One region of the Shinella sp. R2-11 genome, then DNA from elsewhere that is predicted to be linked to it. Evidence: predicted binding sites of a transcription regulator. Region 1 holds the regulator's gene; each other region holds the start of a gene.
What was found. The regulator LexA, encoded in region 1, represses DNA repair genes until DNA is damaged. The targets are predictions, from matches to a motif close to TGTTCNNNNTGTGTTCNG.

Region 1 (3,194 bases):
ATCGGCACGGCGCGTCTTGCCGGCATCATGGCCGCCAAGCAGACGTCGAACCTCATTCCCCTCTGCCACCCGCTGATGCTGACAAAGGTCGCCGTGGACATTCGCGAGGACCGCACGCTTCCGGGCCTGCGCATCGAGGCAATGGCGAAGCTCACCGGCCGCACCGGCGTCGAGATGGAGGCGCTGACGGCCGTCAGCGTCGCCTGCCTCACCATCTACGACATGGCCAAGGCCGCCGACCGGGAGATGGAGATCGGCGGCGTGCGCCTGCGCGAAAAATCCGGCGGCCGCTCCGGCGACTACAAGCGCGGAGACGCATGATGTCCCTCCTGCCCGTTTCCGATGCCCTCGGCCGCCTGCTTTCCGCGGCAAGGCCCGTGCAACGGACGGAGACGGTGCGCCTCCACGAGGCCGCGGGCCGTGTGCTCGCCGAGGACGTCGCCGCCCGCCTCACCCAGCCGCCTTTCGACAATTCCGCCATGGACGGCTATGCCGTCCGCCATGAGGACATCGCCGAACTCGGTTCCGTCCTCAAGATCGCCGGCACCTCCGCCGCCGGCCATGCCTTCGAGGGAACGGCAGGTCCGGGCGAGGCCGTGCGCATCTTCACCGGCGCCCCCTTGCCCGCTTTCGCTGACACGGTTCTCCTGCAGGAAGACGCGGAACGGCTGGAAGACGGCCGCATCCGCACCACCTTCCTCACGCCGAAGGGCCGCCATATCCGCCCGCGGGGCCAGGATTTCTTCGAAGGCGATATCGTGCTGCACGCCGGCGACGTGCTCGATCCCGGCCGCCTGACCGTCGCCGCCGCGATGAACCATGCGGCGCTGGCCGTCTATGCCCGCCCGCGCGTCGCGGTCCTGGCGACCGGCGACGAGCTCGTGCCGCCCGGCGCATCCCCCGGCGCAAGCCAGATCATCGCCTCCAACACCTACGGCGTCTCGGCTATCGCCCGCGAGGCCGGCGCGGAGATCGTCGATCTCGGCATTGTCGGCGACGACAAGCAGGCTATCCTCGAAGCGGTGCGCAATGCCCTGTCGCTCGACATCGACGTGCTGGTGACGCTGGGCGGCGCCTCCGTCGGCGATTTCGACCTCGTCCAGCCGGTGCTCGGCGAGGCCGGCATGGAGCTCGATTTCTGGCGCATCGCCATGCGGCCCGGAAAGCCGCTGATGGTCGGCCGGCTCGGCCCGGTTCAGTTCGTCGGCCTGCCCGGCAATCCCGTCTCCAGCATGGTCTGCTCGCTGCTCTTCCTGGAGCCGCTGGTCCGCCGCCTCGCCCACCTGCTGCCGAAGAGCCGCCGGCACGAGGCGATCGCCGCCGTGCCGCTCCGCGAGAACGACCATCGGCAGGACTATGTCCGCGCCCGCATCGCCCGCGGCCCGGCCGGCGAGCTCCTCGTCACACCCTTTGACAAGCAGGATTCCTCGATGATGAAGATCTTCGCCGAATCCGAAGGGCTGCTGATCCGCGCGCCGCACGCGCCCGCCGCTAACGCCGGCACCCCCTGCGACGTCCTCCTCCTGCGCGAGCCCGCAGCCTGAGCGGCATTATTGTTTCAGCGGCCCCTTGCGGAACACATATGGAACAGATAGTGTCTGTTCTGGATTTGTTTCACGATTCTCGATGGGGATGCCATGCTGACGCGCAAACAACAGGAACTCCTGCTGTTCATCCATGAGCGTATGAAGGAATCGGGCATTCCGCCGTCCTTCGACGAGATGAAGGATGCGCTGGACCTTGCCTCCAAGTCCGGCATCCATCGCCTTATCACGGCGCTCGAGGAACGCGGCTTCATCCGCCGGCTGCCGAACCGGGCCCGGGCGCTCGAGGTCATCAAGCTGCCGGAAGCCTATTCGCCCAGCCTCCAGCCCCGGCGCGGCTTTTCCCCCGCCGTCATCGAAGGCAGCCGCGGCAAGCAGCCCGCGCCGGCCGCCGCCCCGCCACAGCGCACCGCGCCGCAGGCCGAGATGGCCTCTTCCGTCTCGGTGCCCGTCATGGGCCGCATCGCCGCCGGCGTACCGATCTCCGCCATCCAGAACAACACGCATGACGTCACCGTCCCGGCCGAGATGATCGGCAACGGCGATCACTATGCGCTGGAGGTCAAGGGCGATTCGATGATCGAGGCCGGCATTCTGGACGGCGACACGGTCATCATCCGCAGCACCACCAGCGCCAATCCGGGCGAGATCATCGTGGCGCTGGTCGACGACGAGGAGGCGACGCTGAAACGCTTCCGCCGCAAGGGCGCCTCCATCGCGCTCGAAGCCGCCAATCCCGCCTACGAGACCCGCATCTTCGGCCCCGACCGCGTCAAGGTCCAGGGCAAGCTGGTCGGCCTTATTCGCCGCTATCACTGAGCGGCGCGTCCGTTTCGAAACGGTCGGTGCGCCAGTCGTAGGTGCGGTGCCGGGACCAGGGGCGGTCGAGCGTTTCGACGGCTCCCGCGAACTCCGCATCGCCGAGCGCCTCGGAGCCTAAATCCGCCGCCGGCCGGATTTCGAGGGCGCCGGTCCTCCTCAGGTGCCGCGCGGTGACGAGCCTTGCACCAGAGCGGCAGGCATCGAGCCGGAGGGCGAAGGGCACGACGACGAGGTCGGCCCCGTCGCAGGCAAGCCCCAGGAAGGCGGTGTCCTCCAGTGTAACGATCCGCCAGCCGCTCGGCGAGACGGCGGCGCAGAAGGCTTTCCTTTCGCAGACGAAGCCGTTTTTCCGTTCGGCCATCTCCAGCGCCGCGATCAAGGCGGCCTCCGCCTTCCCGCGGTCGGCCTTCCGGCGCGGGCGCCTTTGCGGTGACGTATCGGCCGGTTCTTCTTTCACCTGTTCGATCGTCAGGCCAGCGGTCGTCCGCATGTCCGGTTTCACGAGCTCACCGAGCCGGAGTGCCCTTCGCCACTGGTCGTAGATGAAGCCTGGCGGGCGCGTGCGGTTTGCTGCCACCTTGCCCTCGCTGAGGAAGGCGACGAGGCGGCCGTCCTCCGATACCAGCACCTCCGGGTGCGGGCGTCCCTCCGGCCAGCAGGCAACGCCGATCCCGACGAGGACGAGCGCCGTTCCGGCATGGCGCAGCCGCGTGCGCAGGATGCAGAGCAGGCCGCCGCCGACGCCGATCAGCAGGAAGGCGAGCGGCGGGATGCGGCCGATGACGATCTCCCCTTCCCAGCCGGCCACCCATTTCGACAGCGCGATCA
Region 2 (3,194 bases), on a different contig from region 1:
AGGATGATCAGCGGCACAAGCGCGGTGAGCGGGCGCAGCGGCAGGCCGCGCGCCCTGTGCGCATCCGCGATGTCATGGTAGCGCGCCAGAATCTCCGGCACGAAGCGGATGACGAGGCCGACCGCAAGGCTTACATCCGCCGCCCGCACGAGGCCGAGGCGTTCCAGCGGCGCGGCAAGCCGGGCGATCTCGTCCATGAAGGCCGAAATGCCGGTCGCCGCGGTAATGGCGGCGGCAAGCAGCACGAGGATGGAAAGCCGGCAGAAGACGACGACCGCCTCGTGCGGCGATACGAAGACATAGTTCGCGGCCGCCACGAGCAGCACCGTGAAGAGCACGAAGCGCGTGCGGCGGAACGCTTCCGCAATGTTTATACCTGTCGAAAGGAAGAGCGCGGCCGCAAGGCCGAGCGCCGGCACGAGAAGGCGAAGGTCCGAAAGGAAGAACAGCCCGATCGCCGCCGTGAAGAGCACGATCAGCTTGCCGCGCACCGGCATGCGGTGGAGCGGCGAGTTGCCCTCGATGTCGAGCCCGTTCAGCATGCCGCGATCTCCCGGTAGGCGCAGATCGCCTCGTTCGGCGGCGCATCGGCGGCAAGCCGGCCCTCGTTGAAGACGAGCACGCGGTCGAAGCCCTCGAGCAGCGCGAGGTCGTGGGTGATGACGAGGACTTGTTCGGGAAGGCCGGCGATGGTGCGCTCGATCAACGCGCGGTTCTTCAGGTCGAGCTGGTTGGTCGGCTCGTCGAGGATGAGCAGGTCCGGCCCGGTGACGAGCACGCTGGCGATGGCGCCGAGCTGCGTCTCTCCGCCGGAAAGCTCGTGCACGCGCCGCCGCGCGAGGTGCGATATGCCGAAGCGGGCGAGAACGGCATCCGTCCTCTCGGCGATCTCGGCCTTGGCGAGGCCGCGGTTCTTGAGGCCGAAGGCGATGTCCTCGGCAAGGACCGGCAGGATCATCTGGTGCTGCGGATTCTGGAAGATGAAGCCGGTCCGCCCGCGCGCGGCCGCCTCGTCCTTCACGGTGTCGAGCCCCCCGACCGTCACCGTGCCTTCGGTCGGCTTGACGAGGCCGTTGATGAGCCGGGCCATGGTGGTCTTGCCGGAGCCGTTGAGGCCGACCACGCCGATGCGCCGCTCCGTGAGCGAAAGGTCGAGCGGATGGAGGGCGATGCGCCCGCCGTAGCGCACCGTGGCGGCGGAAAAGACGATGTCCAAGAGCGGGGTCCCGGTTCGCGGAAATTGGTGGGGAGCTATAGCATGGTGCGGCGCAAAGGGAACCCGGGCGGTGGTCGTTGGGGAGACCCCTCCCCAACCCCTCCCCACAAGGGGAGGGGCTTACCGCGCCGCTCCGTTGGCATTCATTATCGAACGGTGAGCAAGGCTTTCTCCCCCCTTGTGGGGGAGATGCCGGCAGGCAGAGGGGGTGGACTGGATGCGACGCTTCGAAAGAAGTGGAACAAACCAAGAATATATGCCTATCATCCAGCCATGACGATTCTTCTCCCCAATGCCGAAGCCCGGCGCATCTTCCTCGCCCGCCAGGGCCTTTGCGCTTCTCCCGGCCGCCTGCTCGGCAAGGAGGGGCTGCTCCAGCTCATCCACGATATCGGCTTCGTGCAGGTGGACAGCATCGCCACCGTCGAGCGGGCGCATCACCAGATCCTCTTCTCGCGCAACCAGACCTACCGGCGCGAGCATCTGGCCGAGCTTCTGGAAAAGGACGGCGAGCTTTTCGAGAACTGGACGCATGATGCCTCGATCATCCCGAGCGCCTTCTTCCGCTACTGGAAGCACCGCTTCCGCCGTGAGGACGCCACCATCATCGAACGCTGGCGCAAATGGCGCGAGCCGGGCTTCGAGGAGGCCTTCGACGAGACCTATGCGCGCATCGTCTCGGGCGGCGCGGTGCTTTCGCGCGATCTGAAGGCCGACGATCACAAGTCCGGCGGCTGGTGGAACTGGCACCCGAACAAGACGGCGCTGGAATATCTCTGGCGCACCGGCAAGGTCGCCATCGCCCGGCGGGAGAATTTCCAGAAGGTCTACGATCTCGTCGAGCGCGTCGTCCCGACGCATCATCACGAGCCGGACGTGGAGCACGACGCCTTCGTCGACTGGGCCTGCCGCAGCGCGCTGGAACGGCTCGGCTTTGCCACCCACGGTGAGATCGCCGCCTTCTGGGACCTCATCTCGCCGGACGAGGCGAAGGCCTGGGTGGAGGCCCACCGCGACGAGCTCCGCCCCGTCCTGATCGAGCCGGCCGACGGCGGCAAGCCGCGCGCCTCCCATGCCTTCGCCGATTTTCCCGAACGTCTCGGCGACATCCCCGAGCCGCCGAACCGGCTGCGCGTGCTTTCGCCCTTCGATCCGCTGATCCGCGACCGCAACCGGACGGAACGGCTCTTCGGCTATTTCTACCGCATCGAGGTCTTCGTGCCGGAGCCGAAGCGGCAATACGGCTACTACGTCTTCCCGCTGCTGGAAGGCGACCGCCTCGTCGGCCGCATCGACATGAAGGCCGACCGCAGGGCCGGCACGCTGGATGTCAAGCGCCTCTGGTGGGAGCCGAAGGTGCGCGCCTCGGCGGGGCGGATGGAGAGGCTGGAGGCGGAGCTGGGGCGGCTGGCGAAGTTCTCCGGCGTGGAGGAGGTGCGGTATCTCGATGGGTGGCGAGGCGGGTAACTCGGCCCCTCATCCCGCTGCCGCGACCTTCTCCCCGCAAGCGGGGAGAAGGGGTATGCCGGACCGGCGGGGGGTGAGGCAGCGCCACAACGCCCTTCTCCCCGCTTGCGGGGAGAAGGTGCCGGCAGGCGGATGAGAGGCAACTATGCCGCTACTGGCCGCCCGCCGAACGCCCCCCGCGCATTCTCCGCAAGCGCCCGAAACTTCTCCGAAGCCCCCACCAGCTTGGCGTCCCATTCCGGGTCCGGCGCCTGTCCGCGGATCGTGTCGAAATAGACGGCCATCAGCGCGGTGATGGCGAAGGGCTCCAGCACGGCGGCCTTGAAGGCCCAGGCGAAGACGATGGCGACGACGAAGCTGAGGCCGGCGATCTCGCCGGGGAAGGCGTAGAGGATCGCCGCGGCCGGCGCGAGCGCCAGCACGAAGACGAGGATGGAGAGCATCCACAGGAAGACGGAGAGCCAGACGGCATTCTTCACCATCTTCAGCCCGTTCTGCGCATAGAGCACGA
Region 3 (3,194 bases), on a different contig from region 1:
ACTCAAGGGCATCGAACGGCACTACGGCCAGGGCGAGACGGTGCTGACCATCCTCAAGGGGGCGGACTTCACGCTGAAGAGCGGCGAGACGGTCGCGCTCGTCGCCCCGTCGGGCACCGGCAAGTCGACGCTGCTCCACATCGCCGGCCTTCTCGAAAGGCCGGATGCCGGAGAGGTCCTCGTCAACGGCCATTCCTGCGCCGAACTCTCCGACGACCAGCGCACGGCGATCCGCCGCGGCGAGATCGGCTTCGTCTACCAGTTCCACCACCTGCTGCCGGAATTCACCGCGCTCGAGAACATCATGATGCCGCAGCTGATAGGCGGCCTCTCCAAGGCGGAGGCGCGCGAGCGCGCCGCCCAGCTTCTCGACTACATGCGCATCGGCCACCGCGCCGACCATCGCCCGTCCGAGCTTTCCGGCGGCGAGCAGCAGCGCGTGGCCATCGCAAGGGCCGTCGCCAATGCCCCGCTCGTCCTCCTCGCCGACGAGCCGACCGGCAACCTCGACCCGGAAACCGCCGGCTATGTCTTCGAGGCACTGGAAGCGCTCGCCCGCCAGTCGGGCCTCGCCGCGCTGATCGCCACCCACAACCACGAGCTGGCCGGCCTCATGGACCGCCGCGTGACGATCGAGGACGGCCTCGTGCGCGAACTGGCCTGACGGCTGTCAGTCCAGCCCGCAGATCGAACGGCCGATCTCGTCCTTCCAGTCCTTCAAAAGCACGAACTGCGCCTTGCCGGCCACCGGCTGGCCATTGCTCTTGCCCTTGCCGGTCAGGACGTTGAGGTCGCACTCTTTCGTGCTGTTCTCGGCTCCTTCCTCCGCGATCGTGTCGTAGGAGGAGAAGGTGTAGCCGGCGACGATGAAGTCGAAATTGCGATAGGCGATAGTGAGCGACTGGCGCCAGCGGTCGCGGCCGACCGAGTCGTTCTTCGTCGTCAGCGTGAAGGAGCCGTTGGCAAGCGCCGTCAATTCCGGCTCTTGGCCGTAAAGGGTCAGGTTGCCCCAGACGGAATTGGGCAGCGACAGGACCGGCGTCAGGCGCCCCTCCGTCTTCCTCGTGAGCCAGACATAGAGCCCGTTGTCGTCGCCGCTGTCATCGCCGGGCGTCGCCACCACCGCAAGATCCGGCGTGCCGTCCTTGTCCCAGTCGCCACTCGCCATGGCGATGATGCGGCCGGCGGGAAAGTCCGCGGCCGCAGCGGCGGCGGGCAGCGTGACCGAGAGAAGAAGGGCGGCAATCCAAGGCTTCATCATGTTTCCTCCATTCGTGGAGGCGACCATAAAGCACACCACGAAAGCATGCAGCCGGTTTGCACCCGTCCCATGGGGGAAATCAACAGGAAGTAGCAGCCTGCCGGCCGGCGAACCATCGGCAAATTCCCGAAGGCCTCTGCGCGTCATGCTTGGTTTGGACCCGACCCTAAATCTTTGGCCGGAAGGTTTTTCCGGGCCCCTGTGGAAAACCGGTTGACGCATGAACAAAAATAGAACAAACTAAAAACATAAAGGGAAAGGAAGCCAAAATGACCGATTTTCTTCGTGATCTTGCTGCATTCGCCTCCATGGCCATGTTCGTCGCCAGCTTCTCCGTCATTCTTTTCGGCATCTGACGGCGGGGCCATCCGCCATGTGCGCCCGGCGTGGAAACCGGGTGCAAAGCCAAGAACCGTCTGGACGAGACGGGGTCGAATCCGCTTAAGCTTCCCGTCTGACTGAAAGGACGATTGCGATGGCGGACGAGACACCCAGGACGGACGACGGGAAGATCGCGGAGACGCCGCAATTCGTGCATCTGCGCGTGCATTCGGCCTTCTCGCTGCTGGAAGGCGCCCTGCCGATCAAGAAGATCATCGGCAAGGCGACCTCCGACCAGCAGCCGGCGATCGCCATCACCGACACGAACAATCTCTTCGCTGCGCTCGAATTTTCGCAGAAGGCGGTCGGCGAGGGCATCCAGCCGCTGATCGGCTGCCAGCTCTCCATCGACATGGAGGACGAAGGCGAGGGGGAGCGGCGCGGCCAGCAGGCGCATCTCCAGAAGCTGCCGTCCATCGTGCTGCTGGCGGCGAGCGATGCCGGTTATGCGCACCTCGTCGATCTCGTCAGCCGCGCCTATCTCGGCGGCGAGGGCAACCAGGCGATCCACATCGCCTATCGCTGGCTGGAAGAGGGGACGGAGGGGCTAATCGCCCTTACCGGCGCGCGGGGCGGCCCGGTCGACATGGCTTACCTCGCCGGCCAGCCGACTGCCGCGGAAGCCCGTCTCGATGCGCTGAAGCGCGTCTTCGGCGACCGGCTCTATATCGAATTGCAACGCCACGGGCGCTATGACCGGCAGCACGAGCGGCGCATGGTCGAGCTTGCCTATGCGCGGGACGTGCCGCTGGTGGCGACCAACGAGCCCTTCTTCCCGGCGCCCGACGACTACGACGCGCACGATGCGCTCATGGCCGTGGCGCACAACGCCATGGTGTCGGACGACAACCGCTTCCGCCTGTCGCCGGACCATTACCTCAAGAGCCGCAAGGACATGGCGGTGCTCTTCGCCGATCTGCCGGAGGCGCTGGAGAACACGGTGGAGATCGCCCGGCGCTGCTCCTTCGTGCTGAAGACGCGCGGACCGATCCTGCCGCGCTTCACCGGCGCGACGGACGATCCCGAGGAGGCCGAGCGCGCCGAGGCGGCGGAACTGCGCCGGCAGGCCGTGGAGGGTCTGGAGAGCCGCATGGCGCTGCTCGGCCTGACGCCCGGCTATAGCGAGGAGGATTATCGCGAGCGGCTGGATTTCGAGCTCGGCGTCATCGAACGCATGAAGTTCCCCGGCTACTTCCTCATCGTTGCCGACTTCATCAAATGGGCCAAGCAGCACAACATCCCCGTCGGGCCGGGCCGCGGCTCCGGCGCGGGCTCGCTCGTCGCCTATGCGCTGACCATCACCGACGTCGATCCCCTGCGCTTCTCGCTGCTCTTCGAACGCTTCCTCAATCCGGAACGCGTCTCGATGCCCGACTTCGACATCGACTTCTGCCAGGATCGCCGCGAAGAGGTGATCCGCTACGTGCAGCAGAAATACGGCCGCGAGCAGGTGGCGCAGATCATCACCTTCGGTTCTCTCCAGGCCCGCGCGGCGCTGCGCGACGTCGGCCGCGTGCTCGAAATGCCCTATGGCCAGGTCGACAAGATCTGC
Region 4 (3,194 bases), 390 kb from region 1:
AGGCTTCCATCGAGCGGATGAGTTCCTTCAGGTTCTCCAGCCGCCCCGGCGCCTCGGCCGACTTGTCGGCCTGCCACATGGCGGTATAGCCGCTCTCGTCGAGAATCTGCTCGGCAAGCTCGGTATGCGGCATCGTTTCCAGCAGGGATTGCCAGCGGCGGAAATCGGCGACGACGTCGAAGAGCGCCTTGCGCGCCTTCGGCTTCAGTTCGTCCGTCTCGACGATGTCGGCCGCGGCGGCGAGCATAGGGATGTCGCGCGCCCGCGCATAGTCGTGCAGGTTGCGGATCGTCGTGTCGCCGAGGCCGCGTTTGGGCGTATTGACGATGCGTTCGAAGGCGAGGTCGTCGGCCGGCTGGCTGACGAGGCGGAAATAGGCGAGCGCATCGCGAATTTCCAGCCGCTCGTAGAAGCGTGGGCCGCCGATGACGCGGTAGTTGAGGCCGAGCGTGACGAAGCGGTCTTCGAACTCGCGCATCTGGAAGGAGGCGCGCACGAGGATCGCCATGTCGTTCAGCTTGTGCTCCCTGCGCTGGAGCTGCTCGATCTCCTCGCCGACGGCGCGGGCTTCTTCCTCGGAATCCCAGGCGGCGTGCACCACGACCTTGTCGTCGTCGGGATCGTGCCGGTCGGTGAAGAGCGTCTTGCCGAGCCGGTCCTCGTTGTGCGCGATCAGGTGGCCGGCGGCGCCGAGGATATGGGCGGTGGAGCGGTAGTTGCGCTCCAGCTTGATGACCCTGGCGCCCGGAAAATCCTTCTCGAAGCGCAGGATATTGTCGACCTCCGCGCCGCGCCAGCCGTAGATCGACTGGTCGTCGTCGCCGACGCAGCAGACGTTCTGCGGCGTGCCCTTCGGGCGCTGGGCGAGGAGGCGCAGCCACATATATTGCGCGGTGTTGGTGTCCTGGTACTCGTCGACGAGGATGTAGCGGAACTTCTGGTGATATTCCGCCAGCACGTCGGGATTGGCGCGGAACATGCGGATCGGGTGCAACAGCAGGTCGCCGAAGTCGCAGGCGTTCAGCGTCTTCAGGCGGTTCTGGTAGGCGACGTAGAGTTCGCGGCCCTTGCCGTTGGCGAAGGCGCGGGCGTCGCCTTCCGGGATCTGCGCCGGGTCGAGGCCCTTGTTCTTCCAGGTGTCGATCATGCCGGCGAATTGCTTTGCCGGCCACCGCTTGTCGTCGATGCCCTCGGCCTGGAGGATCTGCTTGATGAGGCGCACCACGTCGTCGGTGTCGAGGATCGAGAAATCCGACCTGAGGCCGACGAGTTCGGCGTGACGGCGCAGCAGCTTGACGCCGATGGAGTGGAAGGTACCGAGCCAGGGCATGCCCTCGACGGCGCCGCCGACGAGGAGGCCGATGCGCTCCTTCATCTCGCGCGCCGCCTTGTTGGTGAAGGTCACGGCGAGGAGCTGGCTGGGGAAGGCGCGGCCGGTGGCGAGGATATGGGCGATGCGGGTGGTGAGCACCCGCGTCTTGCCGGTGCCGGCGCCGGCAAGCACCAGAACGGGGCCATCGAGCGTCTCGACCGCCTCGCGCTGCTCGGGATTGAGGCCGGAGAGATAATCCGGCGCCCGGTTGGCATCGCGGGCCGCCATGGCGCGTGCGGCGATGCCGAGGCCGCCGGCCGGCTTTGCCGGCGCCGCGGGCTTGCCGCCGGGCTGCGGGTCCTCGTCGAAGAAGGGAATGTCGTCGTAACCGCTGATCATGCGGCTCAATGTAGTGATTCGGTTCCGAAAGGCCAGTTTTCCGTTCTGCTTTTATTCCGCGGGGAAGAACGAGGGCCGAAAGATTGTGGAAACCGTAGCCGTCCGGGCCCTTGCGAGGCCGCCGGCGGAGACGTCGCCCCCATCGAGCGAGGGAAGGTCGGGCATGGCGGATTTCTCCACCTTTTCTTACATTTCGGTAACAGACCGGCCCGGCTATCTTACAATTTCGTAATGATCGTACTCTTTCATTGCCGGTTCATTTCCAAAGCGGGATACTTGCCCTATGTCGCGTCGCAACAGGCGACGTTTCGCTTCCATCGGAGAGAGTGTGCATGCGGGTTTGGAAACAGCTCCTCATCAGCTTCGGCGTGATCGCGGCCGGGGTATTGCTTTGGGGGCGCTTCGTTCCGGGAGCGAACGGCATGCTGGAGGCCGCGGGCCTGCCCGGCGGGCTCGTCGCCGCCATCGCGCCGGCCGGTGACGGCAAGGCCGAGGGCGAGAAGGAAGGCGGCGAACGCCGCGGTTTCGGCGGCGGCCCGACGCTCGTCGCCACCAGGCCCGTCGCCATGGCCGTCGTCAACGACCGGCTGAACGCCATCGGCGACGGCGAGGCGATCCGCACCGTGACGGTCACGCCCTATTCGACCGGAAACCTGACGGAAGTCCTCGTCGAATCCGGCGAGCGCGTGGAGCAGGGGCAGGTGATCGCCCGGCTCGACAGCGACGAGCAGAAGATCGCCGCCGATCAGGCGCGCGTCGCGCGCGACAGCGCGGAGCAGAAGCTCAAGCGCATCCAGAACCTGCGCTCCTCCACCAGCCTTGCCGACCTGCAGGATGCCGAGACCGCGCTGAAGGCGGCGGAGCTCGCCCTCAGGAATGCGGAACTGACGCTCCGCCGCCGCGACATCACCGCGCCCTATGGCGGCGTGGTCGGCATCATCTCGGTCAATCCGGGCGATTACGTCACCACCGCCTCGGCGATCGCCCGCATCGACGACCGCTCGGAAATCCTCGTCGACTACTGGGTGCCGGAGCGCTTCGCCACCAGCGTGCGCGTCGGCAGCGACCTGACGGCGACGGCCGTCGCGCGACCGGGCGAGACCTTCACCGGCAAGATCCAGGCCGTCGACAACCGCATCGAGCAGGAAAGCCGGACGCTGCGGGTGCGGGCGCGCATCAGCAATCCCGAGGACGTGCTGCGCGCCGGCATGTCCTTCCAGGTGAACATGCGTTTCGAGGGCGATTTCTATCCGAGCGTCGATCCGCTCGCGATCCAGTGGAGCGCCGACGGCTCCTATATCTGGAAGCTCAAGGGCGACACGGTCGAGCGCGTGCCGGTCCATATCGTCCAGCGCAATCCCGACAAGGTGCTGGTGAAGGCCGCGCTTGCCGAGGGCGACGCCGTCGTCACGGAAGGCGTGCAGACGCTGCGCCCGGGCGGCGCGGTGCGCACGGCCGAGGAGCAGACCCCCGCCGTGACGGA

Region 2: the regulator LexA is predicted to act here: its motif matches at 1,454-1,471, upstream of ACZ1A1_RS00445 (energy-coupling factor ABC transporter ATP-binding protein).
Region 3: the regulator LexA is predicted to act here: its motif matches at 1,482-1,499, upstream of dnaE (DNA polymerase III subunit alpha).
Region 4: the regulator LexA is predicted to act here: its motif matches at 1,753-1,770, upstream of ACZ1A1_RS08005 (ATP-dependent helicase).

The regions. Positions count from the first base shown of each region.
Region 1 is NZ_JBVAPC010000002.1:299,146-302,339, reverse strand. Features, by position in the region: gene moaC (cyclic pyranopterin monophosphate synthase MoaC) at 1-321, shown strand, start outside; gene ACZ1A1_RS06175 (molybdopterin molybdotransferase MoeA) at 321-1,544, shown strand; gene lexA (transcriptional repressor LexA) at 1,638-2,363, shown strand; gene ACZ1A1_RS06165 (ComEC/Rec2 family competence protein) at 2,344-3,194, opposite strand, start outside.
Region 2 is NZ_JBVAPC010000001.1:87,418-90,611, reverse strand. Features, by position in the region: gene ACZ1A1_RS00450 (energy-coupling factor transporter transmembrane component T family protein) at 1-542, opposite strand, end outside; gene ACZ1A1_RS00445 (energy-coupling factor ABC transporter ATP-binding protein) at 536-1,216, opposite strand; gene ACZ1A1_RS00440 (winged helix-turn-helix domain-containing protein) at 1,490-2,683, shown strand; gene ACZ1A1_RS00435 (hypothetical protein) at 2,827-3,194, opposite strand, start outside.
Region 3 is NZ_JBVAPC010000008.1:223,778-226,971, forward strand. Features, by position in the region: gene ACZ1A1_RS20005 (ABC transporter ATP-binding protein) at 1-664, shown strand, start outside; gene ACZ1A1_RS20010 (hypothetical protein) at 671-1,261, opposite strand; gene dnaE (DNA polymerase III subunit alpha) at 1,737-3,194, shown strand, end outside.
Region 4 is NZ_JBVAPC010000002.1:692,495-695,688, reverse strand. Features, by position in the region: gene ACZ1A1_RS08005 (ATP-dependent helicase) at 1-1,711, opposite strand, end outside; gene ACZ1A1_RS08000 (efflux RND transporter periplasmic adaptor subunit) at 2,044-3,194, shown strand, end outside.